One region of the Aeromicrobium sp. JJY06 genome, then DNA from elsewhere that is predicted to be linked to it. Evidence: predicted binding sites of a transcription regulator. Region 1 holds the regulator's gene; each other region holds the start of a gene.
What was found. The regulator HrcA, encoded in region 1, represses chaperone genes, less so after heat shock. The targets are predictions, from matches to a motif close to TTGGCACTCGNNNNNNNCGAGTGCCAA.
Positions count from the first base shown of each region.

Region 2: a site for HrcA is predicted at 4,029-4,055, ahead of groL (chaperonin GroEL). Genes of this name have one in related genera too.
Region 3: a site for HrcA is predicted at 5,412-5,438, ahead of groES (co-chaperone GroES). Genes of this name have one in related genera too.

Region 1 is NZ_JBIMRD010000001.1:142,618-152,579, reverse strand. It holds gene ACGWYL_RS00755 (AMP-dependent synthetase/ligase) at 1-255, shown strand, start outside; gene hemW (radical SAM family heme chaperone HemW) at 280-1,395, shown strand; gene ACGWYL_RS00745 (basic amino acid/polyamine antiporter) at 1,436-2,866, shown strand; gene ACGWYL_RS00740 (arginine deiminase) at 2,889-4,139, shown strand; gene ACGWYL_RS00735 (lysylphosphatidylglycerol synthase domain-containing protein) at 4,120-5,151, shown strand; gene ACGWYL_RS00730 (DUF3097 domain-containing protein) at 5,135-5,971, opposite strand; gene ACGWYL_RS00725 (hypothetical protein) at 5,964-6,392, opposite strand; gene hrcA (heat-inducible transcriptional repressor HrcA) at 6,506-7,522, shown strand; gene dnaJ (molecular chaperone DnaJ) at 7,557-8,705, shown strand; gene ACGWYL_RS00710 (histidine triad nucleotide-binding protein) at 8,733-9,077, shown strand; gene ACGWYL_RS00705 (PhoH family protein) at 9,095-9,962, shown strand, end outside.
Region 2 is NZ_JBIMRD010000001.1:1,646,942-1,656,903, reverse strand. It holds gene ACGWYL_RS08135 (sugar transferase) at 1-1,040, opposite strand, end outside; gene ACGWYL_RS08130 (hypothetical protein) at 1,540-2,289, opposite strand; gene groL (chaperonin GroEL) at 2,358-3,995, opposite strand; gene ACGWYL_RS08120 (cold-shock protein) at 4,113-4,316, opposite strand; gene ACGWYL_RS08115 (MoaD/ThiS family protein) at 4,416-4,694, opposite strand; gene thrC (threonine synthase) at 4,727-5,992, opposite strand; SAM riboswitch class I at 6,001-6,113, opposite strand; gene otsB (trehalose-phosphatase) at 6,187-6,960, opposite strand; gene ACGWYL_RS08100 (LytR C-terminal domain-containing protein) at 6,991-7,551, opposite strand; gene ACGWYL_RS08095 (DUF3263 domain-containing protein) at 7,553-7,843, opposite strand; gene ACGWYL_RS08090 (trehalose-6-phosphate synthase) at 7,956-9,380, shown strand; gene ACGWYL_RS08085 (MFS transporter) at 9,370-9,962, shown strand, end outside.
Region 3 is NZ_JBIMRD010000001.1:526,249-536,210, reverse strand. It holds gene ACGWYL_RS02735 (lysophospholipid acyltransferase family protein) at 1-735, shown strand, start outside; gene tsaD (tRNA (adenosine(37)-N6)-threonylcarbamoyltransferase complex transferase subunit TsaD) at 788-1,834, shown strand; gene ACGWYL_RS02725 (biotin-dependent carboxyltransferase family protein) at 1,893-2,747, opposite strand; gene ACGWYL_RS02720 (allophanate hydrolase subunit 1) at 2,827-3,408, opposite strand; gene ACGWYL_RS02715 (LamB/YcsF family protein) at 3,411-4,130, opposite strand; gene ACGWYL_RS02710 (SAM-dependent methyltransferase) at 4,214-5,374, opposite strand; gene groES (co-chaperone GroES) at 5,518-5,811, shown strand; gene groL (chaperonin GroEL) at 5,843-7,444, shown strand; gene ACGWYL_RS02695 (hypothetical protein) at 7,610-7,906, shown strand; gene ACGWYL_RS02690 (helix-turn-helix transcriptional regulator) at 7,884-8,177, opposite strand; gene ACGWYL_RS02685 (diiron oxygenase) at 8,350-9,270, shown strand; gene ACGWYL_RS02680 (4Fe-4S binding protein) at 9,304-9,962, shown strand, end outside.

The DNA of each region.
Region 1 (9,962 bases):
GCCGAGCACCACGGCATGTCCGGCAAGTCCTACCAGGAGATCGTGTCCTCGCCCGGCATCCAGCAGCAGATCGCGCAGGACGTGGAGGAGCTCAACGCGAAGCTCAACCCGTGGGAGACGATCAAGAAGTGGGCCGTCCTCGACCACGACCTGTCGATCGAGTCCGGGGAGATCACGCCGAGCATGAAGGTCAAGCGCCGGGTCGTCGAGGAGCGCTACGCCGACGTGCTCGACGGCTTCTACGCCGGGGCCTGACGGGCCGCCACGTACCCTTGGTGCGTGGCGTTCGGCATCTACCTGCACGTGCCGTTCTGCTCGGTGCGGTGCGGCTACTGCGACTTCAACACGTACACCGCCGACGAGCTCGGCGGACCCGACGTGGTCGGTGCGTCGCGCACCACCTACATCCAGGCGGCGCTGCGCGAGCTCGACCTCGTGCCCGAGCGCACGGTCGACACCGTGTTCGTCGGCGGCGGCACGCCGTCGCAGGTGCCTGCGGGTGACCTCGTGCGGTTCCTGAAGGCGGTCGACGCGCGCGGCGCGCTGGCCCCCGGTGCCGAGGTCACCACCGAGGCCAACCCCGACAGCGTCTCGCCGGCCTCGCTCGCCGAGCTGCGCGAAGGCGGCTTCACCCGGATCTCGTTCGGCATGCAGTCCGCCGTGCGGCACGTCCTGTCGGTGCTCGACCGCACGCACGATCCCGAGCGTGTTCCGCAGGCCGTGGCCTGGGCGCGCGAGGCCGGCTTCGAGCAGGTCAGCCTCGACCTCATCTACGGCTCGCCCACCGAGACGATGGACGACTGGCGTCACACCGTGGAGGCGGCGCTGGAGATGGAGCCCGACCACATCAGCGCCTATGCGCTGATCGTCGAGGACGGCACCGCCTTCGCCCGCAAGGTCCGTCGCGGTGAGGTCGTCATGCCCGACGACGACGAGACCGCGGACAAGTACCTGCTGGCCGACGACCTGCTCGAGGCCGCGGGGCTGCGCTGGTACGAGCTGTCGAACTGGGCTCGCGACGAGGCGGCACAGTGCCGTCACAACGTCGGCTACTGGAACGGCGGCGAGTGGTGGGGCGTCGGACCCGGCGCGCACTCGTTCGTCGACGGTGAGCGCTGGTGGAACGTCAAGCACCCCGCCGCCTACGCGCAGCGGCTCACGGCGGGGGAGTCGCCCCGTGCCGACGGCGAGCGTCCCGACGCCGACGCGCGTCACCTCGAGGACGTCATGCTGCGCATCCGGCTGGCCGAGGGGATCGAGCCGAGCCTGCTCGGCGACGTGAGCCGGTTCGTCGACGCGGGCTGGCTCGAGCCGCGCGGCGACCGCGTGGTGCTGACCCGCACGGGCCGCCTCATGGCCGACCGTGTGGTCCTTGAGGCTGTCGGCGACCTCTGAGGTCTGTTCGGCACCCTGTCGGCTGCGCTACGTTCGCCCCATGGGGGACGTGGAGGTCACCACCTCGAAGGTCAGCCGCCCGGTCCTGACCGCGATGGTCATCGGCTCCATGGTCGGAGCCGGGGTCTTCTCGCTGCCGGCGCGCTTCGGCACGGCCACGGGCGTCGCGGGCGCCCTCATCGCGTGGACGATCGCCGGCACCGGCATGCTCATGCTGGCCTTCTGCTTCCAGGCCCTCGCGGTGCGCAAGCCCGAGCTGGACTCCGGCGTGTTCATCTACGCCAAGGCCGGGTTCGGCGACTACGTCGGCTTCAACTCCGCGGTCGGCTTCTGGGCCAGCACGATGGCCGGCAACGCCTTCTACTGGGTCTTCATCTCCGCGACGATCGGCGCGTTCTTCCCCGAGTTCGGCGACGGCGACACGCTCCTGGCGGTCGCGATCTCCTCGGCGGGCGTGTGGGTGTTCCACGTCCTCATCGCGCGCGGCGTCCGCGACGCGGCCGTCATCAACCGCCTCGTCACGATCTTCAAGATCATCCCGATCCTCGTGTTCATCGTGGTGCTGGGCCTGAGCTTCGACGCGGGCACGTTCAGCGAGAACTTCTTCGCCTACGGCGACCTCGGCTCGATGACCGAGCAGGTCAAGAACACGATGCTCGTCACGACCTTCGTCTTCATCGGCATCGAGGGCGCGAGCGTCTACTCCCGCTACGCCCAGCGGCGCGAGCACGTCGGCCAGGCCACGGTGGTGGGCTTCCTGAGCGTGCTGGCGATCTTCTCGCTCGTCACCCTCGTGTCGTACGGCGCGTTCCCGCAGTCGCAGATCGCGAACACCCGGCAGCCGTCGATGGTGGGTCTCTTCGAGGAGACCGTCGGCCCGTGGGGCGAGTGGTTCATCAGCGCGGGTGTCATCGTGTCGGTGCTCGGCGCCTACCTCGCGTGGACCCTGATGGCCGCCGAGGTCGCGTTCGTCCCCGCCCGCAGCAACGACATGCCGCGGTTCCTCGGCCGCGAGAACGCCTCGGGAACCCCGATCGCCGCGCTCATCGCGACCACGATCGGCGTGCAGGCCCTGCTGGCGCTGACGCTGTTCGTCGACGACTCGCTCAACTTCATGCTGGACCTCACCACGAGCCTCGCGCTCGTGCCGTACCTGCTGGCGGCGGCCTACGCGCTGAAGCTGACCCTGTCGGGTGAGACCTACGAGGAGGACTCCTCCGAGCGGGTGAAGCACGGAGTCTTCGCGGGCGTCGCCACCGCGTACGCGATCTTCCTCTTCGTCGCCGCAGGTCTGGAGTTCCTGCTGTTGTCGTGCCTGCTCTACGCGCCCGCGGTGCTGCTCTACGTCATCGCGCGCTTCGAACGCCGTCTGCGGATCTTCACCGTGTCGGAGGGGGCGTTGTGCGCGATCATCTTCATGGGCGCCGTCGTCGCCCTGTTCGCACTCGTCACCGGCTGGATCACGCTGTGATGCCACGTCCCGAAGGAGCCCCATGACGAACCCGTCCGACGCCTACGGCGTCCACTCCGAGGTCGGTCGACTGCGGAAGGTCCTGGTCTGCGCGCCGGGTCTCGCGCACGAGCGACTCACGCCGTCGAACTGCGACGACCTGCTCTTCGACGACGTGCTGTGGGTGCAGAACGCGCAGCGCGACCACGAGGACTTCGTGGGGAAGATGCGCGAGCGGGACGTCGAGGTCGTCGAGCTGCACGACGTGCTCGCCGACACGATGGCCGACCGCGCGGCCCGGGCCTGGCTGCTCGACCGCAAGATCGTCGCGAACGAGGTCGGCGTCGGGCTCGTGGAGGAGACCCGCGGCTACCTCGACGACCTGCCCGCCGACGAGCTGACCCGCTTCCTCATCGGAGGCCTCTCCACCCGCGACCTGCCGCGCGAGCTTGCGCCGGGATACCGCGCGCTGGTGCGGGAGGCGCACGGCGGCCACGAGTACCTCATGCCGCCGCTGCCGAACACGCTCTACACGCGCGACACCACGTGCTGGGTGTACGGCGGCGTCACGCTGAACCCGCTGTACTGGGCGGCGCGCAAGGACGAGACGCTGCTGATGAAGGCGGTCTACGAGTTCCATCCCGACTTCGCCGGCTCGAAGGTCTGGTGGGGCGACCCCGAGGTCAACTGGGGGACCGCCACGGTCGAGGGCGGCGACGTCCTCGTCCCCGGCAACGGGGTCGTGCTGATCGGCATGAGCGAGCGGTCGTCGCGCCAGGGCATCACCCAGCTGGCCAAGTCGCTGTTCGACCAGGGCGCCGCCGAGAAGGTGATCGTCGCCGGCATGCCGAAGCTGCGCGCCGCGATGCACCTCGACACGGTGTTCACGTTCGCCGACCGCGACGTCGTGACGATCTACCCCGACATCGTGAACACGATCCACGCGTTCACCGTGCTGCCGGGCGAGGGTCTCCCGGGCATCGAGGTCATCGACCACGAGGACACCCCGTTCCTCGACGTGGTCGCCGACGCGCTGGGCATCGAGAAGTTCCAGGTCGTCGAGACGGGCGGCAGCGAGTACGACACCGAGCGCCAGCAGTGGGACAGCGGCAACAACCTCGTCGCCCTCGAGCCGGGCGTCGTGGTGGCCTACGACCGCAACACCCACACGAACTCGCTGCTGCGCAGGGCCGGCATCGAGGTCATCGAGATCGTCGGAGCCGAGCTCGGGCGCGGCCGCGGGGGCGGGCACTGCATGACGTGCCCGATCATCCGTGAGCCCCTCGACGGCTGAGCCGCGCCGCCGCTGGCTGCGCTTCGCGGTCACCGTCGGGTTGACGCTGCTGGTCCTGGTCGTCGGGATCAGCCTCGCGGACGAGATCGACTGGGAGGGCGTCCGGTCCTCGCTCGCCCGCCTCGAGGCGTGGCAGCTCGCGGTGCTGTGCCTGGGCCTGCTGCTGCGGCAGTGGCTCAACGCGCTGCCGCTGGCCCTGTTCATCGAGGGCCTCTCGTCGTGGCGGGCGATGCAGAACGACCAGGCCGCGATCCTCATGACCACGGTCGCGCCGCCCCCGGCGGACTACGTGATGCGGTTCGCCATCTTCACGTCCTGGGGGATCGCGCTGCCCGCCGCGGTGGCCGGCTCGGTCATGAACACGCTCTCGTTCTACGTCGTGCGGTTCGGGGCGCCGGTGCTGGGCAGCCTGCTGATGATCCTCCTCGGCACGTTCCACCTCGGTGAGCTGCTCGGCGCCCTGCCGAGCATGCTCGTGAGCGTCGCGATCCTCGGGGCGCTGTGGCTGGCGTTCCGTGGCGAGGCGTTCACGGCCGCGCTCGCGCGCCGGGCGGGCGACCTCGTGGCGCGGGTGCGGCCGAAGGTCTCGGGGGAGGCCTGGGCGGAGTCGGCGGCCGGCTTCCGTCGCCAGGTCATCGGGCGGGTGCCGCGGGCGCTGCCGCGCTCGCTGCTCGCGCTGACGGCCATGGTGCTGGTGGACGCGACGCTGCTCGTCGCGTCGCTCCGGTTCGTCGGTGTGGACGCCCAGCAGGTGCCCGCGATCGAGGTCGTCGTGGCGTTCCTCGTCGCCTACCCGCTCACGCTGTTCCCGTTCTCGGGCATCGGCATCCTCGACGCGGTGGTCATCGCGACCCTCCTCAGCGTCGGCACCGACGTGTACGAGGAGGGCGTGATCGCAGGATTCTTCGTGTGGCGCATCGTGACGATCGGCGGCCCGATCCTGCTGGGCCTGCTGTCGGTGGCGCTGTGGAAGTGGGAGCTGCTGCGGCGCCCGACTACGCCGGCTGCGTGACGAAGTCGATGAGCTCCTCGACCCGCCCCAGGAAGGCCGGCTCGAGGTCGGTCCAGGAGTCGACCCGGCCGAGGATCGCCTTCCACGCCCGCGCGATGTCGGCCTGCTCGGCGTGCGGCCAGCCGAGGTGGGCGCAGATGCCCTTCTTCCACTCGATGGTGCGGGGGATCGTGGGCCACGCGTCCATGCCGAGGCGCTGCGGCTTCACGGCCTGCCACACGTCGACGTAGGGGTGACCCACCACCAGCAGGTGCGGCACGTGGGCGACGGCGTCGGCGAGGCGCTGCTCCTTCGAGCCGGGCACGAGGTGGTCGACGAGGACGCCGAGGCGGCGCTTCGGGCCGGGGGAGAAGTCGCGCACGATGCCCGCGAGGTCGTCGATGCCGCCGAGGTGCTCCACGGCCACGCCCTCGGCGCGCAGGTCGTCGCCCCAGACCTTCTCGACGAGCTCGGCGTCGTGGCGACCCTCGACGAAGATGCGGCTGGGCAGCGCGACCTTCGCGCGGGTGTCGGCCGCGACGCGCGAGCCCGAGGCGGTGCGGGTGGGCGCGGCGGCGACCTTCGGCGTGGGCGCGACGAGCACGACGGGCTTGCCCTCCATGAGGAAGCCGGGGCCGAGCGGGAAGACCTTGCGTCGCATCCGGCGGTCCTCCAGCTCCACGGTGCCGAGGTCGCGCTCGACACGCATGATCTCGCCGACGAAGCCGGAGGAGGCCTCCTCGACGACCAGGCCGGGATCGGCGGCCAGCTCGGTGGAGCGGCCTCGGGCGGGCCGGCGCCAGTCGCCGGAGAGCACGTCGGACCCGTAGCGGTCAGCCATGGCCGAACCACACGCCCAGGAGTCGCTGGTGGAAGTCCTCGACGTCGTCCTTCGTGCCGCTGTCGAGCGTGTCGCCGGCGATGAGGCCGATCGCGAGGTCGACCGCGGCGGGCCAGGTCTCGGGGACCTCGGCCGGTATCTCGTCGGTGACGAGAGCGCCGAGCGCGACCTCGGGCGCGTGACCGGGGCGGGTGACCACCATGACGAGCTCGCCGCCCTCGGGCCCATGGCCCAGGTGCGAGACCTCGACGAACGCCTCGCCGACGGCGCCGGCCCAGACCGACGCCATCGAGCCGCCGCGCGACTCGTGGGCGACGGTGGTGCCGTCGGGGGCGGTCACGGCGTAGGGGGTGTAGACGAGGACCTGGTCCCCGTCGACGACCTCGATCGCGCCGTCGGGGCGCACGGAGACCTCACTCACCCCGACAGGTTGCCATGTCCGCGGACGCCGTTCGTGCAGGCACACCGCCCTCGACGGCCTCGCTAGACTGGCACTGGTCAGGGTCGAGTGCCAGCAGCGTGGGAGGTGACAGCGTGATCGAGGACCGCCGGCTCAACGTCCTGCGAGCCATCGTCGAGGACTACGTCGCCACGCAGGAGCCCGTCGGCTCGAAGGCGCTGGTCGAGCGCCACCGCCTCGGCGTCTCGCCCGCCACGATCCGCAACGACATGGCCGCCCTGGAGGACGAGGGGTACCTCACCGCGCCGCACACCAGCGCCGGCCGGATCCCCACCGACAAGGGCTACCGGATGTTCGTCGACCGGCTCGCCGAGGTCAAGGCGCTGTCGGGCGCCGAGCGCCGCGCGATCGAGACCTTCCTGTCCGGCGCGATCGACGTCGACGACATCGTCATGCGCAGCGTGAAGATCCTCGCCCAGCTGACCAACCAGGTCGCGATCGTGCAGTACCCGTCGCTGACCCGGTCGACGGTGCGCCACGTCGAGCTCGTCGCGCTCGAGGGCTCGCGCGTGCTGATCGTGGTCATCACCAGCAGCGGCCGCGTCGAGCAGCGCATCGTCGAGCTCGCCCAGACCCCCGGCGAGGGCCTGTTGGGCGACCTCAAGTCGCGCCTCGTGCGGGCCACCCTCGGCGAGCGCCTGCCCGAGGCCTCGCTGCGCCTGGCCGAGCTGATCGACACGTTCGAGGTCGACGACCGCCCCGTCGTCTCCGCGATCGTCACCACGCTGGCCAACACGTTCTCCAACGAGCGGTCCGACGAGCGCGTCGCGGTCGGTGGCACCGCCAACCTGGCCCGCTTCGGCGCCGACTTCGACACCGCCATCCGGCCCGTGCTGGAGGCGATGGAGGAGCAGGTCGTGCTGCTGCACCTGTTGGGGGAGGCCACGGTCGGCCCACACGTGCGGATCGGCCGCGAGACCGGACGCGACGACCTGTCGGGCACGGCCGTCGTCTCCAGCACCTACGGACCCGACGGGGAGTCCTTCGCCCAGCTGGGCACGATGGGGCCGACCCGCATGGACTACCCCGCCACGATGGCCGCCGTCGGCGCCGTCGCCCGCTACGTCGGGCGAATCCTCGCCGACGGCTGAGCGCTCCACCTCGGACTGCGAAAGAGAAGAGATCTTGGACTACTACGAACTGCTGGGCGTGTCGCGCGAGGCGACCCCGGAGGAGCTGAAGAAGGCCTACCGCAAGGCGGCCCGCAAGTGGCACCCCGACGTGAGCGACGCCCCCGACGCCGCCGAGCGCTTCAAGGAGGTCACGACCGCCTACGAGGTGCTGTCCGACCCCCAGAAGCGGTCGATCTACGACCGCGGCGGCGACCCGCTGTCGGCCGGCGGCGGCATGGGCGGCGGCTTCGGCCAGGGCTTCAGCTTCGACGACATCATGGACGCGTTCTTCGGCCAGACGTCGTCGCGCGGCCCGCGCCCGCGCACCCAGCGTGGCCAGGACGCGCTGCTGCGCCTCTCGGTCAGCCTCGCCGAGGCGGCGTTCGGCGTCCAGCGCGAGATCAAGGTCGACACCGCGGTCACGTGCGAGGTCTGCGACGGCTCCGGCGCGAACGCCGGCTCCGAGCCGGTCACGTGCGGCACCTGCCACGGTCACGGCAGCGTCCACCACGTCCAGCGCTCGCTGCTCGGCGACATCCGCACCTCGCGCCCCTGCCCCACCTGCCACGGCTACGGCACCGTCATCCCCGACCCCTGCCGCGAGTGCAACGGCGAGGGCCGGGTCCGCTCGCGCCGCAGCCTGCAGGTCAACGTGCCGGCCGGTGTCGACGACGGCAACCGGATCCAGCTCGCGGGCGAGGGCGAGGTCGGCGCCGGGGGAGGCCCCGCCGGTGACCTCTACATCGAGATCAAGGTGGCGCGTCACCCCGTCTTCACGCGTCAGGGCGACGCGCTGGCCTGCCAGATCACGGTGCCGATGACGGCCGCCGCGCTCGGCACCCGCATCGACCTGCCCACGATCGACGCCGACCGCGAGGACGTCGAGGCCGACCAGCGGACCGTCGCGATCGAGGTGCCCGCCGGCACGCAGTCGGGCGAGACCGTCGTGGCGCGCGGCCACGGCGTCCCGCGCCTGCGTGGCTCGGGACGCGGCGACCTCACGGTGCAGGTCGTGGTGGAGACGCCGCGCGACCTCGACGCCGAGCAGCGCGAGCTGCTGGAGAAGCTGGCCGCGTCCCGCGGCGAGGAGCACGTCGACCCGGTCGTGGGTCACCACTCCCGCTCCGGCGTCTTCGGCCGCATCCGCGACGCCTTCAAGTAGGCCGCGGCGGGTCGCTAGAGTCGCCCCATGGCTGCTGACTGCATCTTCTGCAAGATCGTCGCCGGGGAGATCCCGGCCGAGATCGTCGCCGAGTCCGAGCACACGATCGCGTTCCGCGACATCAACCCGAAGGCGCCCGTCCACGTGCTCGTGGTGCCGAAGGTCCACGAGCCCGACGCGGCCTCGCTCGCCTCGGCCGAGCCGGTCGTCGCGGCCGAGCTCCTCGCGCAGACGCGTGTGGTGGCCACGCAGGAGGGGTACGAGGACTACAACCTGGTGTTCAACACCGGGGCGAACGCGGGACAGACCGTCTTCCACGCGCACGTGCACCTGCTCGCAGGCGTCGACGTCTCGAAGCTGTTCCTGGCCTGACGCTACGCTGGAGGGGTATGACTGACGACACTGCACCGCCGCGGCACACGGTGACGATTCCCGCATCCGTGCCCCTGGTCTCCCTGTTCGGGCCCGCCGACGAGTTCCTGCGTCTCATGGAGGCGGCGTTCGACGCCCGGATCCATGCCCGCGGCAACGAGGTCACGATCACGGGCGAGCCCGCCGAGGCCGCCCTCGTGGAGCGACTCCTCGACGAGCTCGTCACGATCCTGCGCACCGGGCAGGCGCTCACGTCCGAGACGGTCGAGCGCAGCATCGGCATGCTGCGCACCGAGACGCAGGAGCGCCCGGCCGACGTGCTGAGCCTCAACATCCTGTCGAACCGCGGCCGCACGATCCGCCCCAAGACGCTCAACCAGAAGAAGTACGTCGACGCGATCGACGAGCACACGATCGTCTTCGGCATCGGTCCCGCCGGCACCGGCAAGACCTACCTCGCGATGGCCAAGGCCGTGCAGGCGCTGCAGGCCAAGGAGGTCACCCGGATCATCCTGACCCGGCCCGCGGTCGAGGCCGGCGAGCGGCTGGGCTACCTGCCGGGCACCCTCAGCGAGAAGATCGACCCGTACCTGCGTCCGCTGTACGACGCGCTGCACGACATGCTCGATCCCGAATCGATCCCCAAGCTGCTGACGTCGGGCGTCATCGAGGTCGCGCCGCTGGCCTACATGCGCGGCCGCACGCTCAACGACGCGTTCATCATCCTCGACGAGGCGCAGAACACCACCGCCGAGCAGATGAAGATGTTCCTCACCCGCCTGGGCTTCGGCTCGAAGATGGTCGTCACGGGCGACGTCACGCAGGTCGACCTGCCCGGTGGCGCCACCAGCGGCCTGCGCGTGGTGCAGCAGATCCTCGACGACG
Region 2 (9,962 bases), 1.5 Mb from region 1:
ACGCGCGTGACCCGCGGGTCCTGCGTCATCTTGAACAGCGGGCCCGCGCCCTCGTTCATCTCGCGCAGCTCCTCGACGCGCTGGTCGGCGTCGACGACCATCGTGCGGAACTTGTAGATGACGAACGGGACGCCGTCCTTGCCCGTGCGCTCCTGCTTGTAGATCACCGGGCCGCGCGAGTCGATGCGGATCGCCAGCGCGAGCAGGCCCATCAGCGGGGCGCCGAACAGGATCGCCAGCAGGGCGAAGCTGCGGTCGAAGAACGCCTTGACGGCCTGGCCGACGAGGTGGCTGTTCGGCGGGTCGAGGGCCAGCGCCAGCTGGTCGCCGACACGCGTGGGTCGCACGAACTCGACGTAGTCGTTCATGTCGGTCAGCACGAGGCACTCGATCTCGGCCCGCTGCAGGCCCCACGCGAGGTGGCGCAGCGACGGGTCGCCGAGGGCCTGGTCGGCCGTGATGACGACGCGGGCCCCGTGGACCGTGCGCAGCAGCTTCGGGACGTCGCGGACCACCGAGTTCACCGTGGCGCTGCCGAGCGGCTGCGTGGAGTCCCACGTGCAGCGCCCGACCACCACGAGGTCGTGGCGGTCCTCCCAGCGGGCGGCCAGCCGGTTGACCGCGTCGGCCGGACCCACCAGCAGGGTGGGCACCCGGCGCATCGCGGCGCGGTGGGCCAGGGCGGAGCCCACGATCAGGACCGCGGTGACGCTCAGGACCACGACGGCCGAGCGCAGCTCGGCGGACACGACGTCGGACACCACGAGGGTCGCCAGCGCACCGAGGGCCAGGACGGCGATCAGTCGCTTGGCGGGGCGCAGCGAGCCCGCACGCTCGTAGGCCGGCAGCGCGGCCAGGCTCAGACCCAGCCAGCCGACGACGCCGGCGGCCAGGACCGCGAGCGCTCCGGGGGCCATCCCGACGGCCACGCCGGCGATGACGGTGCCCGTCAGCACGAGCAGGTGCCCGAAGAGGCCCTGGCGGATCAGGTTCTCCAGAGACGATCGCCCCGTGGGGATCGCCGTGAGTTCCCGGTGCACGGAAGGAGATCCGAGTCCGGGGTCGCTGGTGATGGGCTCCACCAGACGCAGCGGAAGGACGGTCTCATCTCGTCCGTCGATCGCTGAAGTCATTGCCACTCCCCAATGCAAGCCATCGGTGTCGAGCTGCGGACCCCTCCGCCTCACCGCTGACCCACGTGATGTCTGTGTGTCTGCGTACTCAGCCAAGAGCGACGTGGAGTGGTACCGATACATGTCCGTGGACAAGCCCCCCGGCCCGGCTCCAGGCCACTCGATGCTCTCCCTCGCCGGCTTCCCCCGCCGGCGGCCATCGACTGGCACGACGCCCCTGCTTTCCCCTCGAAAGTAGGCCATCGTCGAACGGCTGTCTGGTCATTTCAGAAATTCGCGGATGTCGTCCATGTCACACGATCTCGTCCTGCGGTTTACCGGTGCCCGTGCGGTCGCACGTCGACGAATCGGGCACGGGCACCTGGGGTAACTGGAAGTTTCGTGCAATGAGTCCCGGAATCGCGCCTCACGGCGTGTCGTCGAATGACCACGTGGTCCCCTCACGCACCACACGCCCCGGAGACCCCATCACGACCACGTTCGGAGGCACCTTCTGACCGCGCACGACGGACCGCATGCCGACGCACACGTGCGCGCCGATCTCGACGTGTCCGGACACCACGGCCTCACGGCACAGCCACACGTGGTGACCGATGCGGATCGTGGCGCCGAACGGGTTGAGCCGCTCGCCCGTGGCCGCATCCTCGAGGCGGTGCATGTCGTCGGTGGCGATGTAGACGCCCGCGGCCCACAGCTGGTCGCCGGCGGCCACGACGCGGCCCCCGTTGCGCGCGTCCACGACCGGCGACCGGGTGGCCACGAGGGGTCCGTGCAGCGCGATCGAGGAGCCGGGCCCGCAGTACAGCTCGCCGGCGGTCAGCACGACGCGCTCGTCGAGGAACACCGTGGCGTCGTCGCCGCCGACCAGCAGCGAGGTCAGGTGGTCCATCGGCGCCCCCACCACGAGGAGCGCGCCGGAGTAGTAGAAGGTCGTCAGGCCGGCCAGGACGTGGTCGGGCAGCCGGGCCCCGGGAGCGGCGTACAGCGCGTTGCCGAGGTCGTTCCACCACGACGGCAGCGGACCGTCCATCCGGCGCCAGGCGACGGCGTCGAGCCGCTCGGGGTCGACGCCCGCCGCGACGAGCCGGTCCCGGTGCTCGGGGGTCAGCGCGTCGTCGGTGCGGGACAGGTCGGGCCACGTGGTCACGCCGGTCATCCTCCCATCCCCCGGACGCACAGGACCCCGGCACCGCGCGGTACCGGGGTCCTGTGATCAGGCGTGGCTCAGAAGCCCATGCCGCCCATGCCACCCATGTCGCCCATGTCGGGCGCACCGGCCGGGGCCGCGGGCTCCGGCTTGTCGGCCACGACGGCCTCGGTGGTGAGGAACAGCGCGGCGATCGACGCGGCGTTCGCCAGCGCGGAGCGCGTGACCTTGGCCGGGTCGATGATGCCGGTCGCGATCATGTCGACGTACTCGCCGGTGGCCGCGTTGAGGCCCTGACCCTGCTCCAGGTTGGCGACCTTCTCCGCGACGACGCCACCCTCGAGGCCGGCGTTGACGGCGATCTGCTTCAGCGGGGCCGAGGTGGCGACGCGCACGATGTTCGCGCCGGTGGCCTCGTCGCCCTCGAGCTCGAGCTTCTCGAACGCGGCCTTGCTGGCCTGGACGAGCGCGACACCGCCGCCGGGGACGATGCCCTCCTCGACGGCCGCCTTCGCGTTGCGGACGGCGTCCTCGATGCGGTGCTTGCGCTCCTTGAGCTCGACCTCGGTGGCCGCGCCGACCTTGATGACGGCCACGCCGCCGGCCAGCTTGGCGAGGCGCTCCTGGAGCTTCTCGCGGTCGTAGTCCGAGTCGCTGTTCTCGATCTCGGCCTTGATCTGGGCGACACGGCCCTGGATCTGGGCCTCGTCGCCGCCGCCCTCGACGATGGTGGTCTCGTCCTTGGACGTGACGACCTTGCGGGCGGTGCCGAGCAGCGTCAGATCGGCGTTCTCGAGCTTGAGGCCGACCTCCTCGCTGATGACCTCGCCACCGGTGAGGATCGCGATGTCGGTCAGCATCGCCTTGCGACGGTCACCGAAGCCGGGGGCCTTGATGGCGACCGACTTGAAGGTGCCCTTCAGCTTGTTGACGATGAGGGTGGCCAGGGCCTCGCCCTCGACGTCCTCGGCGATGATCGCCAGCGGCTTGCCGGTCTGCATGACCTTCTCCAGCACCGGGACCATGTCCTTCACGGTGCTGATCTTGCTGTTGACGATGAGGATGTACGGATCCTCGAGCACGGTCTCCATGCGCTCGGGATCGGTGACGAAGTAGCCCGACAGGTGGCCCTTGTCGAAGCGCATGCCCTCGGTGAGCTCGAGGTCCAGGCCGAAGGTGTTGGACTCCTCGACCGTGATGACGCCTTCCTTGCCGACCTTGTCCATGGCCTCGGCGATGATCTCGCCGACCGTGGTGTCCGCGGCCGAGATGGAGGCGGTGGAGGCGATCTGCTCCTTGGTCTCGACGTCCTTCGCCATCGCGAGCAGCTGCTCGCTGATGGCCTCGACGGCGATCTCGATGCCCTTCTTCAGGCCCATCGGGTTGGCGCCGGCGGCCACGTTGCGCAGACCCTCGCGCACGAGCGCCTGGGCCAGGACGGTGGCCGTCGTGGTGCCGTCGCCAGCGACGTCATCGGTCTTCTTGGCGACTTCCTTGACGAGCTCGGCGCCGATCTTCTCGTAGGGATCCTCGAGCTCGATCTCCTTGGCGATGGAGACGCCGTCGTTCGTGATCGTGGGGGCTCCCCACTTCTTCTCCAGGACGACGTTGCGGCCCTTCGGGCCGAGGGTGACCTTGACGGCGTCGGCGAGCTGGTTCATGCCCCGCTCGAGCCCGCGCCGGGCTTCTTCGTTGAATGCGATGGACTTGGCCATGGGTGCGTGTCTCCGACATAAGTAGAAGTGGAACTAGCACTCTCACTATACGAGTGCTAATCCCGCCCGTTCAAGCGACCCCGCACCCGAGGTCGGCCGAGGCCCCGGCCCCGATGCCTAGTGCAGCGGCTGGACGTTCTCGGCCTCGCGCCCCTTGGGGCCCTCGACCACCTCGAGCTCGACGTTCTGGCCGTCCTCGAGGGTCTTGAACCCGTTGATCGCGATCTTCGACCAGTGGACGAAGACGTCGTCCTGGCCGTCGACGGCGATGAAGCCGTACCCCTTGTCGGAGTTGAACCACTTGACGGTGCCATGCACCATGAGACCACCTGTTCTGCGGGGGAAGGCCCGCTGCCGGACCCGGGACCAGCGTATCGGCAGGCGCGTGAATCGCCTACGGCGGACTGGCCGAAAGCCTGCTCAGCAGCCGCCGGCGACCGCGGGGATCACCGAGATCTGGGTGCCGTCGGGGGTCTTGGTGTCGAGGCCGTCGGCGAAGCGCACGTCCTCCTCGGCCACGTACACGTTGACGAAGCGGCGCAGCTTGCCGTCCTCGTCGACGATGCGGGCCCGGATGCCGGGATAGGCGGTCTCGAGCGAGTCGAGCACGGCGCTGAGGCGGTCGCCCTCGGCGCTGACCTGCGACTCGTCGTTCGTGTAGCTGCGCAGGATCGTGGGGATGCGGACGGACACGGCCATGGATGCTCCTCGGGTGGTTTCGGTCGGACGGCTCAGGCGATGCCGGCCGCGGCGAAGGCGTCGTAGGTGGGGGCGATCGTGGCGCGCGGGCCGACGGAACCGGCGACCGCGTCGAGCGTCTTGAGGCCGTGACCGGTGTTGATCACGACGGTCTCGAGCTCGGGGTCCAGCTGGCCCGTCTCGACGAGCTTCCTCAGCACGGCCACGGTGGTGCCACCGGCGGTCTCGGTGAAGATGCCCTCGGTGCGCGCGAGCAGGACGATCGCGTCGCGGATCTGGTCGTCGTCGACCTCCTCGACGCCGCCGCCGGTGCCGCGCGCGATGTCGAGCACGTAGATGCCGTCGGCGGGGTTGCCGATCGCGAGCGACTTGGCGATCGTGTCGGGCCGCACGGGCCGGATCGCGTCGACGCCGTCCTTGAACGCGGTGGCGACGGGGTTGCAGCCCTGCGCCTGCGCGCCGAAGACGCGGTACGGCTTGTCCTCGACCAGGCCCAGCGCGATGAGCTCCTGGAAGGCCTTGTGCACCTTCGTCAGCTGGGAGCCCGAGGCGACGGGGATGACGATCTGGTCGGGCAGGCGCCAGCCGAGCTGCTCGGCGATCTCGTAGCCGAGCGTCTTGGAGCCCTCGGCGTAGAACGGCCGCACGTTGACGTTGACGAACGCCCAGCCCTCGTCCTCGCCGGCGATCTCGCTGGCGAGCTTGTTGACGTCGTCGTAGTTCCCGTCGACGGCGACCAGGTTGTCGGTGAAGATCGCCGAGTTCACCTGCTTGGGCGTCTCGAGGTTGCTCGGGATGAACACGACCGTGCGGATGCCGGCACGGGCGCCCGCGGCCGCGACCGCGTTGGCGAGGTTGCCGGTCGACGGACAGGCGAAGACCCTGCTGCCGAACTCGCGCGCGGCACTGAGGGCGCAGGCGACGACGCGGTCCTTGAAGGAGTTGGTGGGGTTCGTGCTGTCGTCCTTGACCCACAGCTTCGACAGGCCCAGCTCGGCCGCGAGGTTGCGCGCGTCGAGCAGGCGGGTGAAGCCCGGCTCGAGGTTGGGGCTGTCCTCGATGTCGGCGGGGACGGGCAGCAGCGCCTTGTAGCGCCAGATGTTCGTGGGGCCGGCCTCGATCTGCTCGCGGGTGACCGTGCCGAAGTCGTAGGCGATCTCGAGCGGGCCGAAGCACTCGTAGCAGGCGTAGTGGGGACCCAGCTCGCGCGTGGCGCCGCACTCGCGGCACTTCAGGGCGGTGGCGGGGCCGAAGGCGCCCTCGCGAAGGGTGGTGCGGTCAGGGATCGTGACGCTCACGACGACTCCATTCATCTCTCCGGGCCGGCGTTCGACCGCGGACGGAATTAGCACCTGGCCGGTGGTCGGCTGGTTGCTGGGGCTTCGTCGGGCCGTGTCCCTCTGCCCCTCGGGATGAGTGATGCCAGCCTAGGGTCGCGTCTCACGATACGTCCACTTCGTCCGGATGCCGAGACGAGCGGGAGGGACGAGGGTCAGACCGGGGCGAACCGGTCGGCGAGGTCGCCGAGCCAGGCCGCGACGTCGTCGGGCCCGTCGAGCACCACGTCGGCGAGCGCGACGAGCGCGTCCTGCTCCTCCGAGGCCGAGCACACGAGGGTGACGTCCATCCCCTGCTCGCGCAGGACGATGGCCTCGCGGAACGCCGGCAGGTCGCCGAGGTCGTCGCCGGCGTAGATGACCGCACCGGGCGAGACGCGGCCGATGATGCCGCGCAGGGTCTGGCCCTTGTCGGTGCCCGAGGCGCGCAGCTCGATCACCTGGCGGCCGGGCTCGAGGTGCAGGCCGACCTCGGTGGCGAGCGCCTCGATCTGCGGGGCCAGCTCGTCGAGCAGGCCCGGCGCGACGCCGCGCGTGTGCAGCGCGATCGCCAGACCCTTGTCCTCGACCCGGATGCGCGACGCATCGTGCTCGCGCATCCACTGCGGCAGGCGCGCGGCCAGCTGCGAGACGGCCTCGGGGCGCGACGGCCGGGTCAGCTCGCCCGTGGCGGCGTCCCAGCGCTCGGCGCCGTACTGGCCGCAGACGACGAGGTGCTCCAGGCCGTCGCCCTCCTCGAAGCGGCCGAGCCGGCGCACCTGGTCTACGGGACGTCCGGTGATGATCGCGATCGTCCCCAGGATCGGCCCGAGACGCCGCAGCGCCGCGAGGGACTCGGGGTGGATGTACGCCGACGCGGGGTCCTCGACGATCGGCGCGAGCGTGCCGTCGAAGTCCAGCGCGAGCAGGGTGCGCCCCGGATCGGTCATGGGAAGAGTATGGCGCGGCCGCACGAGGGGTCAGCGGGGGCTGGCCAGCACGACCGTCAGGTTGCTGGTGGACATGTTCCCCGTGGCGGGCATGAGGCGCACGATCCCGAGGTCGCTGCCGAGCAGCGCGGCCTCGGCCTGGCGCCCCGCCGGGTAGTAGACGGTGTCCTGCGGGACCCCACCGCGCCAGTCGGCCACGGCGCCGACGGTCCAGCCGGCGGCACGGGCCTGGCCGGCGACGCGGGCGGCGAGGCCGCCGATGCCGATCTGGTTGTAGACCGAGACGCCGATCGACCGGGTCGCGGTGGGCTCGGTGGTCGGCTCGGTCGTGGGCTCGGCGGTGGGCTCGGTCGTCTTCTTCGGCTTCGGCTTCGCGGAGGCCTTCTTCGTGGGCTTGGACGTCGGGCCCGTACTGGTGCGCTGCGCGGACTGCGCGGGCGCCTCGTCCTCGCGGACGGCCTCGATGATCGCCCAGCCGCCGAGGGCACCGAGGATCAGCCAGACGGCGGGCAGCACGACGACGTGCCACGGGCGACGACGCTCGGGCTCACGCCGGTCGTCGCGCGGTTCGAGGGGCGGCTGCTCCTCCACCTCAGCGGTCGGAGCCGGTACGCCGGGCCTGGCGCTGACGCTGGCGCTGCGAGCGGAGGCGGCGCAGGCGCTTGACCAGCAGCGGGTCGTGCGCGAGCGCGTCCTCGGAGTCGATCAGCGCGTTGAGGATCTGGTAGTAGCGGGTGGCGGTCATGTCGAACTTGTCGCGGATCGCCTGCTCCTTGGCGCCGGCGTACTTCCACCACAGGCGCTCGAGCTCGAGCATCTCGCGGTCGCGATCGGACAATGCGCCGTCGCGGACCGCTTGGTCGTCACTCTCCACCGCTGCCATGTGCCCGACTGTACCGGCGAAATCACACGCTTGTCATTCCCGTTCGCCGAAACCGTCGTCCCACCGCGTGAGGTCCGCGGCGGGCGGGCCCGTTCTCCTCTAGGCTGGCCGCATGGCGCCCGAGAAGACCGACTTCCTCGTGATCGCCAACCGCCTGCCCGTCGACCGCCGGATCGGCGACGACGGCGAGGTCTCGTGGCGCACGTCGCCCGGCGGTCTGGTCACGGCACTCGAACCGGTCATGAAGCTCCAGGGCGGGGCGTGGATCGGCTGGCACGGTGCCGCCGACGAGGACCTCCCCGAGTTCGAGCACGACGGCCTGCGACTCGTCCCGGTGCCGCTGACCGAGCTGGAGGTCGAGGAGTACTACGAGGGCTTCTCCAACGGCACCCTCTGGCCGCTCTACCACGACGTCGTCGTCACCCCGGAGTACCACCGCGAGTGGTGGGACGCCTACGTCACGGTCAACCGCCGCTTCGCCGAGAAGGCCGCCTCCCTCGCCGCGCAGGGCGCGGTCGTGTGGGTGCAGGACTACCAGCTGCAGCTCGTCCCGCAGATGCTGCGCGAGCTGCGCCCCGACCTGCTGATCGGCTTCTTCCTGCACATCCCGTTCCCGCCCACCGAGCTGTTCCAGCAGCTGCCGTGGCGCCGCCAGATCCTCGAGGGCCTGCTGGGCGCAGACCTCGTCGGCTTCCAGATGCCCGGTGGCGCGCAGAACTTCGCCCGCCTCGTGCGTCAGCGCGTGGGCCACCGCACCGTGCGCGACACCGTCTTCCTGCCCGACGGCCGCAAGGTCCTGGCGCGGGCCTACCCGATCTCGATCGACGCGCGCGGCTTCGAGCAGCTCTCGCGCACCCCCGAGGTCATCGCCCGGGCGCAGGAGATCCGCGACAGCCTCGGCAACCCGCGGCACGTGCTCATCGGCATCGACCGCCTCGACTACACCAAGGGCCTGCCCCAGCGGCTGCGCGCCTTCGGCGAGCTCGTGCGCGACGGCGTGATCGACGTCGACGAGGCCGTGTTCGTCCAGGTCGCCACCCCGTCGCGCGAGCGCGTGCACCAGTACCGCCTGCTGCGCGACGACATCAACCGCCTCGTGGGCCGGATCAACGGCGACATGGGCCGCATCGGCCAGCAGCCGATCCAGTACCTGCACGCCTCGTTCCCGCGCGAGGAGATGGCCGCGATGTACCGGGCCGCCGACGTCATGGTGGTCACCCCGCTGCGCGACGGCATGAACCTCGTCGCCAAGGAGTACATCGCCACGCGCTGGGACGACCGCGGCGCGCTCGTGCTCAGCGAGTTCGCCGGTGCCGCCGGCGAGCTCCGACAGGCGTTCCAGGTCAACCCGCACGACATCAACGGCATGAAGCAGGCGCTGCTCGAGGCCATGCAGGCGCCTCCGGTCGACCTGCGCAAGCGGATGCGCGCGCTGCGCAAGCAGGTGATGGAGAACGACATCGAGCGCTGGGCCACCACGTTCCTGGCCGAGCTCGCCGAGGCCCGTGACACCGGTCCGTCCGACGGTGACGACTGAGCTTCCGGCCCGGGTCCGGCGCGGCTACGCGCTCGGCAGCGTCGCCACCGGGACCTTCGGCACCGTCCCCGGACTGCTGCTGCTGCCCTACCTGACCGACGAGATCGGCATCGGCGCGGCGCTGGCCGGCGTGCTGGTGTTCGCGCCGAAGGCGTGGGACGTCGTCCTCAACCCGATCGCGGGGCGCATCAGCGACCGCTCCACGCATCCCGCCGGGCGGCGCCGTCCGTTCCTCGTGCGGGCCGGGCTCACCCTGGCCGTGCTGTTCGCGGTGATGTTCGCCGGTCCCACCGAGCCGCAGGCCCTGGCCGCCGCGTGGGTGGCCGTGGCGTTCCTGGGCTGCGCGAGCGCCTATGCGTTCTTCCAGGTGCCCTACGTCGCGATGCCGGCCGAGCTGACGCTCGACTACGCCGAGCGGACGCGCCTCATGACGTGGCGCGTCGTCGTCCTCGCGCTGGCGATCCTGGTCTCGGGCGCCACCGCCCCGATCGTGGCCGACCAGCTGGGGCACGCGGCGATGGGCGCGTACGTCGGCCTCGTCATCGCGCTCGGCGTGCTGGGCGCGTGGTGGGGAACGCGCGG
Region 3 (9,962 bases), 380 kb from region 1:
CCGATCATCGGCACGGCCAAGACGCTGTTCAAGGTGCTGGGCATGAGCTTCCAGACGTCCGGCACCGAGCACATCCCGCGTGAGGGCGGGGCGATCCTGGCCTCCAACCACGTCAGCTACGTCGACTTCGTCTTCAACGGACTCGCGGCCCAGCCGGCCGGCCGGCTCGTGCGGTTCATGGCGAAGAAGGAGGCGTTCGACCACAAGGTCTCGGGCCCGATCATGCGCTCGATGCACCACATCCCAGTCGATCGCGCGCAGGGCGAGGCCTCGCTGCACGAGGCCGCCGAGTACGCGCGGCGCGGCGAGATCGTCGGCATCTTCCCCGAGGCCACCATCAGCCGCTCGATGGAGGTCAAGGAGATCAAGACCGGCGCCGTCCGCGCCGCCGCCGAGGCCGGCGTGCCGCTCGTTCCGATGGTCGTGTGGGGCACCCAGCTGCTCAAGACGAAGGACCACGACGCCGACCTGTGGGGCCGCGGCAAGACGATCGCGCTGCACGTCGGCGAGCCGATCCCCGTCACGGGCGAGGACCCGGTGACCGAGACCGCGCTCCTGCACGAGTCGCTCACGGTGCTGCTCGACAAGGCCATCCGCGAGTACCCCGTCTCGCCCGAGGGCCAGTGGTGGGCGCCCGCGCGCTACGGCGGCACCGCGCCCACGCCCGACGAGGCCCGCCAGATGGACCTCGACGAGAAGGCGGCCCGCGAGGCCAAGCGCGCCGAGCGCGACTGACCGCCGAGGTCCGGTGACGAGCCCGGTGGCCCGCCCACGGCACAATGGACCGGTGAGCGAACCGCTGGTCCTGGGCATCGAGTCCTCCTGCGACGAGACCGGCGTGGGCATCGTGCGGGGCACCACCCTGCTGGCCCATGCCGTGGCGTCGAGCGTGGAGGAGCACGTCCGCTTCGGTGGCGTCGTCCCCGAGGTCGCCAGCCGCGCGCACCTCGAGGCGATGTTGCCCACGCTCGAGCAGGCTTACGAGCAGGCGGGCGTCGACGTCCGCGACGTCGACGCGATCGCGGTCACCAGCGGCCCCGGCCTGACCGGCGCGCTGCTCGTCGGCGTGGCCGCGGCCAAGGCGCTGGCCCTCGCGCACGACAAGCCGCTCTACGGCGTCAACCACCTCGCCGCCCACGTGGCGGTCGACCAGCTCGAGCACGGCCGGTACACCGAGCCCTCGATCGCGCTGCTGGTCAGCGGCGGCCACACCGAGCTGCTGCTGGTCAACGACATCGCCACCGACATCACGTTGCTGGGCGGCACGATCGACGACGCCGCCGGCGAGGCCTTCGACAAGGTCGCCCGCCTGCTCGGCCTGCCCTACCCGGGCGGTCCCGAGATCGACAAGGTCGCCCGCGACGGCGATCCGAAGGCGATCGACTTCCCGCGCGGCCTCACCACCGGCCGCGACCTCGAGCGGTACCGCTGGGACTTCTCGTTCTCCGGCCTGAAGAGTGCCGTCGCCCGCCACGTGCAGCACGAGGAGCGGATGGGCCGCGAGGTCGCCGTGGCCGACGTGGCCGCCTCGTTCCAGGACTCGGTGTGCGACGTGCTGAGCCGCAAGGCGATCAAGGCGTGTCTCGAGCACGACGTGCCGCGGCTGATCCTCGGCGGCGGTGTCGCGGCCAACGGCCGACTGCGCCACTACGTCCTGGAGCGGGCGGAGAAGGCAGGCGTCGAGGTCCGCATCCCGAAGCCGTCCCTGTGCACCGACAACGGCGCGATGGTCGCCGCCCTCGGCGCCGAGGTCGTCCGCCGGGGCATCGCCCCCAGCTCGCTCGACCTCGCCGTCGACTCGAGCCTCCCCGTCACCCGCATCGTCGCCGCCTGACCCGGCTGCCCGCCGCTCGCGACCCCGGTTTGCGCCACTCGGCGGGACGGGGAGGGCGTCAGGCGCGGTGGCGCCGGAAGCGGACCACGTCGCCCGGGCGCACCTGCGCCAGCAGGTCGGTGTCGGGGTCCACCACGACGCCGATGACCGGGTAGCCGCCGGTCACGGGATGGTCCGGGCCCAGCACCACCGGTCGCCCCGAGGTCGTCACCTGGATGCTGCCGCGCAGGACCGGCTCGCTCTCGAGCTCCCCGTCGCGGGCGCGCTCCAGCGCCGGTCCGTCGAGCCGTACCCCGATCCGGTCCGAGACGGGGTCGACCCGCCACGGACTCGACAGCAGGTCCGCGACGGCGGCCGGCGTGAACCAGTCGTCCCGCGGCCCGAGCACGACGCGCACGGTGACCTCGCCCGAGGCGAGCGCCGCCGGGTAGGCCTCGAGCGAGACCGCGTCCGCCAGCACCCCGACCCTCAGCTCGGCCCCCGAGGACAGCGGCGCAGGTCCCAGGGCGGCGAGGGTGTCGGTGCTGCGGCTGCCGAGCACCGGAGGCACGGTGATCCCGCCGCCGACCGCCACGGTCCACCGCAGCCCCAGCTCAGGAACACCCAGTCGCAGCACCTGGCCGCGGCGCAGCGCGAGCACCCGTCCGGAGTTCACCGGAGTGCCGTCCACCGTCAGTGGCCCGGCGGCTCCCGTCACCGCGACGACGTGCGCCGCGGTCGCGACGAGGGCGAGCCCGCCGCCGAGCGCCTCGACGATCGCCGCACCCTCCGGGTTGCCCACCAGGTGGTTGGCCTCGCGCAGCGCCCGCCGGTCGAAGGCGCCGGACGGGCCCACGCCCAGGTCGCCGAGCCCAGGCCGCCCGAGATCCTGCACCAGGCTCAGCGCACCCGGCTCCAGCACCCGCAGACTCATCGCGCCACCGCCTCGGAAGAGCGAAGGTAGGTCGGTGTCGCGATTCGTGGTGTGGAATGGCTCGCTCGCTGGCGCTCGCTCATCGCGCCACCTCCACGAACCGCACGAGGTCGCCGGGGTGCAGCAGCGCCGGGTCGTCGCGGGCGAGGTCCCACAGCGGCGCGTCGGTGCGACCGATCAGTCGCCAGCCGGCGGGGGAGGGGCGCGGGTAGACGCCGCTGAACCGCCCGGCGAGCCCCACCGATCCGGCCTCCACGCGGGGCCGAGGCCGCTCCAGCCGCGGCACCTCGAGTCGCGGGTCGCCGCCGGACAGGTAGGCGAAGCCGGGCGCGAAGCCGGCGAACGCCACGGTCCACCGCGAGGCGACGTGGCGGCGCACGACCTCGTCCGGCTCGAGCCCGCAGTGCCGCGCGACCACGTCGAGGTCCGGGCCGTCGTAGACGACCGGGACCTCCACCTCGCGGCCCACGACGTCGGTCAGGTCGGCGGGCTCGGTGGCGCCGACGAGCGACCGCAGGTCGGCCGGGCGTCCCCGCAGCAGCACGGTGGTGGCGCCGAGGGTCGCACCGTGCTCGCGCAGGGCGGCGTGCCAGCGCCGCGCCTCGGCCGCGTCGGCGCAGTCGAGCAGCACGGCGCGATCGCCGCAGGGCAGGATCCTCATCTTCAGCCGAAGGCCTCGATCGCCACGTCGTGCGCGGCCAGCACCTCGCGCACCCGGCGCAGCAGGGCCTCGGCCTCGGGGCTGTCACTGTGCACGCACAGCGAGTCGACCGACTCGGCGAGCGACAGCGCCTGACGGGCCGCCTCGTCCGGGTCCGTGAGCACGGCGCCCGGCTGGTCGCGCGGCACGAGGCCACCCTCGGCCGTGTAGGCGCGGTCGGCGAACCCCTCGTGCACGACGCGGATCCCGGCGTCCTCGGCCATCTCGAGCGCGATCGACCCCGGCATCCCGACGAGCGGCAGCGGATTCCCGTCGGCGAGGAGGGCCTCGACGACCGCCTCCGCCTGGTGCGGGTCGCGCGCGATCCGGTGGTAGAGCGCGCCGTGCGGCTTGAGGTAGGTGACGACCCCTCCGGCGGCGTCGGCCAGCTCGGCGAGGTGGTCCAGCTGGTGACGCACCTCGTCCACGAGGTCGCGGGGAGCCAGGTCGACCTCGCGCCGGCCGAAGCCCTCGCGGTCGCGGTAGCCGACCTGCGCGCCGATCGCGACGTCGTGCGCGACGGCCGCCTCGCACGTGGCGCGGATCAGGTCGTCGTCACCGGCGTAGGCGCCGCAGCAGACGTTGGCGCTGGTGACGAGCCCCAGCAGCCACACGTCCTCACCGGACTCCCAGCGAGCGCGGTCCTCGCCGAGGTCCACGTTGAGGTCGACTCGGCGGGTCATGGCCCGACGCTACCGTGCCCGGGGCATCGCTGGCAGTGACGTTCCCGGGGTCGGATCCGGGTGCTGCCCCCGGAACGTCACGCTCAGGGCTGCCGCTCGACGAGGAAGGCGCGGGCCTCCCCGGCGACGCGGGTCAGCACGACGGTCGCGGTGCGCGAACCCGACAGCTTGAGGCGGGCGACGAGGCGCTCGGGCACGACGTCGACGCCGCGCTTCTTCACCGTGAGGGTGCCGATGTCGCGCTCGCGCAGCGCCGCACGCAGCTGCTTCTCGCGGTAGGGCAGCTCCTCGAGGACCCGGAACGCGCGGCCGAGTGGTGCGGCGTCGGGGGGCTCGGTGGTGATCCAGGCGATGTGGGGGTCGAGCAGGTGACCGGCGAGGTCCTCGGCGAGCTCGGCCACGAGCCCGGCCCGGATCACGGCGTCGTCGGGCTCGACGAGATGCGACAGCAGAGGCCCGACCGTGGCCGGCGTGCCGCGCGCCACGAGGCTCACCCCGGCCGGGAGGACCGTGGCGACCCGGCCCTCGGGCGCCCCGAGACCGGCGGCCCACAGGCACGCCTCGACGAGGTCGCCACCGTGGGACACCCATTCGGCCTGCACGCCCGGCGGCACCGCGTCGTGCGCGATGCCCGGCATCACCTTCGCGACGGCCCGCCCGGCGAGCAGCCCCGTGACGAAGTCCCAGGGCGGCACGAGGGCGTCCAGCCGGAACGTGCGTCCCGCGCCGTCGCGACGGGCCGGGTCGACGAAGGCCACCTCGTCGGCTGCGACGGTGGTGGTCGTCGCGTCGCCGACCTCGACCGTGCCCTCCAGTCCGAGGGCGGCGAGGTTCGCGCGGGCGATCGCGGCGCGCACCTCGTCCTGCTCGACGCCGCGCACGGCCAGTCCGGCGCGGGCGCAGGCGATGAGGTCGCCGCCGATGCCGCAGCCGAGATCCACGACCCGGGTGGCGCCGAGGGCGACCAGCCGCGTGGCGCGGTGGTCGGCGACGGTCCGCCTCGTGGACTGCTCGAGCGCGTCGTGCGTGTAGTAGAGGTGGGCGGCGTCCGCGCCGAACTTCGCGACGGCCCGGCCGCGCAGGTGGTTCTGGGTGACGGCCGCGGCCACCAGCTCCACCGGGTGGTCGCGACGCAGGCGGGTGCCCAGGGCGAGGTCGGACTCGCGCCCGGCGCAGGCGGCCACCTCGGCCAGCAGCGCCTGCCCGGCCGGCGTGGTCAGGGTGGCGAAGGTCTGGGCGTCCACGCGCCCGAGTCTGCCACCGCGTGCCCCGGCTTCGGACCTAGCACTCTGTTGGGACGAGTGCCAGCCGGTGCTACGCTGACGACTGGCACTCCCAACGAGTGAGTGCCAACCGAACGTCTCTCATCGAAAGGGGAGGTCGACCAGTGTCGGTCACCATCAAGCCGCTCGAAGATCGCATCGTCATCAAGGCCGGAGAGGCCGAGCAGACCACCGCGTCGGGTCTCGTCATCCCCGACACCGCCAAGGAGAAGCCGCAGGAGGGCGAGGTCGTGGCCGTGGGCCCCGGTCGCGTCAGCGACAGCGGCGAGCGCATCCCCGTCGACGTGGCCGTCGGCGACAAGGTGCTCTTCAGCAAGTACGGCGGCACCGAGGTCAAGCACGGCGGCGAGGAGTTCCTCATCCTCAACGCCCGCGACGTCCTCGCCGTCATCGCCTGAGTCCACCCAAGCCAACCGTTAGGGAGCACTCGTGCCCAAGATTCTGGAATTCGACGAGGACGCACGCCGCGCCCTCGAACGCGGTGTCGACAAGCTCGCCGACACCGTCAAGGTGACCCTCGGCCCCAAGGGCCGCTACGTCGTCCTCGACAAGAAGTGGGGCGCCCCCACGATCACGAACGACGGCGTGTCCGTCGCGCGTGAGGTCGAGCTCGACGACCCCTTCGAGAACCTCGGCGCCCAGCTCGCCAAGGAAGTCGCCACCAAGACCAACGACGTCGCCGGTGACGGCACCACGACCGCCACGGTCCTGGCCCAGGCGATGGTCCACGAGGGCCTGCGCGCCGTCGCGGCCGGCGCCAACCCGGTCGGCCTCAAGAAGGGCATCGAGGCGGCCGTCGAGGCCGTCACGAACGAGCTGCACTCGCGCGCTCGCGCCGTCGACTCGGTCTCGGACATGTCCGCCGTCGCCACGGTCTCCAGCCGTGACGCGGTCATCGGCGAGCTCATCGCCGAGGCGTTCGACAAGGTCGGCAAGGACGGTGTCATCACCGTCGAGGAGTCCAACACCATGGGCACCGACCTCGAGTTCACCGAGGGCATGCAGTTCGACAAGGGCTACCTGTCGCCGTACATGGTCACCGACACCGAGCGCATGGAGGCCGTCCTCGACGATCCCTACATCCTCGTCAACCAGGGCAAGATCTCGGCCGTGTCCGACCTCCTGCCGCTGCTGGAGAAGGTCGTCCAGTCCGGCAAGGCCCTGTTCATCATCGCCGAGGACATCGAGGGCGAGGCCCTGTCCACGATCGTGGTGAACAAGATCCGCGGCACGTTCACGTCCGTGGCCGTCAAGGCGCCCGCGTTCGGCGATCGCCGCAAGGCCATGCTGCAGGACATCGCGACCCTCACCGGCGCGACCGTCGTGACGCCCGACGTCGGCCTCAAGCTCGACCAGGTCGGCCTCGAGGTCCTCGGCACCGCCCGTCGCGTCGTCGTCACCAAGGACGACACGACGATCATCGACGGCGGCGGCGAGCAGGCCGAGGTCGAGGGCCGCGTGGCCCAGATCAAGGCCGAGTTCGAGCAGACCGACTCCGAGTGGGACCGCGAGAAGCTCCAGGAGCGTCTCGCCAAGCTGGCCGGTGGCGTCTGCGTCATCCGCGTCGGCGCGGCCACCGAGGTCGAGCTCAAGGAGAAGAAGCACCGCATCGAGGACGCCGTGTCGGCGACCCGCGCGGCCATCGAGGAGGGCATCGTCCCCGGCGGTGGCTCGGCGCTGGTCCACGCGGTCGGCGTGCTCGACCAGGACCTCGAGCTCTCGGGCGACGAGGCCATCGGTGCTCGCATCGTCCGCAAGGGCGCGGACGCCCCGCTGGAGTGGATCGCCCGCAACGGCGGCGTCTCCGGCGAGGTCGTCGTGGCCAAGGTCCGCGAGTCGGGCGAAGGCTACAACGCGGCCACGGGCGAGTACGGCGACCTGCTCGCGCAAGGCATCCTCGACCCGGTCAAGGTCACGCGCTCGGCGCTCGCCAACGCGGCCTCGATCGCGGCCATGCTGCTCACCACCGAGACCCTCGTGGTGGACAAGCCGGCCGACGAGGACGACGCGCACGCCGGTCACCACCACTGACCGACACCGTCACGACGCAGGCCCCGGGCACCCGCCCGGGGCCTGCGTCGTGCGGTGACGGCGGGACGGGCCGGAGCCGCTCGTGAGACGAGGGACGACAGTGTCCGTCGGGCCCAATAACCTAGGGTTCGACCCGGTGTCCGCACCCGTTGATAGGACTGCCCCATGACGACGCCATCGACCACCTGCCCGTGGTGGTGCACCGACCACCGCTCCGGCGAGACGGCAGAGGACGAGCAGCACGCCCGTGTGTTCCCGGTGCCCGGTGGGGCCTGGGTGGCCATCCTGCACGGCGCGCTGCCCGGCGACCGGATCGAGCTGGCCTACGGGGCCGAGGCCTATGCGGCGTCGGCGGGGGAGGGGCGTGCGTTCGCCGCGGCACTGCAGCACGCGGCCGACGTGTTCGACCGGATCGTGTCCGAGGTCGAGCGCGTGAGGGTCAGCGGTCGGACGACTCCATGAACCGCCGCACGTCCACCAGCAGGTCGCCCAGCTCCAGTCCGAAGGCCGCCTCGAGGGCCAGGATCGTGTCCAGGCTCGGGTTGGCCGAGGAGCGGCCGGTGGCGTTGTTGTTGCGGTTGTTCTCCAGGTTCTGCACCTGGTTGCGGCTCAGTCCCGCGCGGTGCGCGAGCTCCTCCTGGGTCATGCCGGCCTGCTCGCGGCGGCGGCGCAGCCACTGGGCGAACGAGCTGGCGACCTCGGCGGTGTGAGCGGTCGGCGTCCGTTTGGGCATGCACAACAGCATGGGCCCAATCGTCGTCCGCGCGCAGCCCAATACGGTGTGGCGCGGCGTCGCATCCCCGGCGTGCGGACCGGGGATCCGGGACGGCTCCGAAAAGGTGGTGACGCGTCTCACAGTCTATGTTACATTCACAATGTCACATACCGATGACCGAGGAGATCGCATGACCGTCACCGACGATCGCGCCGCCGTCGAGTTCCGCCAGTCCATCGACATGGACTCCGAGCTGGAGCGACTGCTCGAGTCCGCCGCCGTCCTGTCGTACGACCCCGACCAGGAGATCGACTGGGACAAGCCGCTCGACCCGCACAAGTACGGCCTCAACCCCGAGTGGTCCACGCTCTACGGCACGCCGCTGTGGGACCGGATGACCGAGCAGCAGCGGATCGACCTCACCCGCCACGAGGTCGGCTCGATCATGAGCACCGGCATCTGGTTCGAGACGATGCTCCAGTCGATGGTGCTGCGCTCGCAGTACTCGGCCGACTACGGCGACCCCGAGTTCCGCTTCGCCCTCACCGAGATCGCCGACGAGTGCCGCCACTCGCTGATGTTCAGCAAGACCTGCAGCAAGATGGGCGTCCCGCACTACCGCCCGCGCCGTCTCTTCCACGAGCTGGCCCGCGTCTTCCGCACCACCGCCACCGGCGAGATGGCGTACTCCTCGATCCTCGTGGCCGAGGAGGTCCTCGACATCATGCAGCGCGACTGGATGCGCGGCGAGAACGTCCTCGAGGAGGTGCGCACCACGAGCAAGATCCACGTGGTCGAGGAGGCGCGCCACATGAAGTTCGCGCGCATGGAGATCAAGGAGTACCTCGAGGGGATCTCCAAGCCGCGCCGGCACCTGGCCGCGTTCGTCATCTCGATCGTGGCCGCGATCATCGTCGACTCGCTGGTCAACGACGACGTCTACGCCAACGCCGGCCTCGATCCCGAGGAGGCGAAGGCGGCGGCGAAGTCCAACACCCACCACCAGAACCTCATGCGGATGAGCTGCGTGCACCTCATGGACTTCCTGTCCGAGGTGGGCCTGCTGACCCCGTCCGCCATGCGGATGTACCGCACCGTCCACATGCTCTGACGGCCACGCCGACCCGAACCGAAAGCACCCGCCGTGGCCTACGCGATCACCCAGTCCTGCTGCAAGGACGCCTCGTGCGTCTCGGTCTGCCCCGTGGACTGCATCCATCCCACCCCCGACGAGCGCGACTTCGCGACGACCGACATCGTCTACGTCGACCCGAGCGTCTGCATCGACTGCGGCGCCTGCGCCGACGCCTGCCCGGTGGCGGCGCCGAAGCCGATCGACCTGCTGCGCGGCCCCGAGACGATCTTCGCCGAGCTCAACGCCGCGTACTTCGAGCGGCGCCCCGAGCGCGAGGAGCCGAAGGTCCACACGTGGGAGGAGATGGGCGGCGACCTCGAGCGCTCGCTGTCGATCGCGATCGTCGGCACGGGTCCGGCCGCGGCCTACACTGCGCGTCAGCTGCTGCTGTCCACCGACGCGCGCATCACGATGATCGACCGGCTCCCCGTGCCGGGCGGTCTCGTGCGCGGCGGGGTGGCTCCCGACCACGTCGACACCAAGAAGTTCGCCGACCTGTTCCAGTGGGCCTACAAGCACCCGCGCACCTCGATGGTGATGAACGTCGAGGTCGGCCGCGACATCTCCCACCGCGACGTGCTGCGCCACCACGACGTCGTGATCTACGGCGTCGGCGCGCGCCGCGACCGCGAGCTGGGGGTGCCGGGGGAGGACCTGCCCGGCGTCTA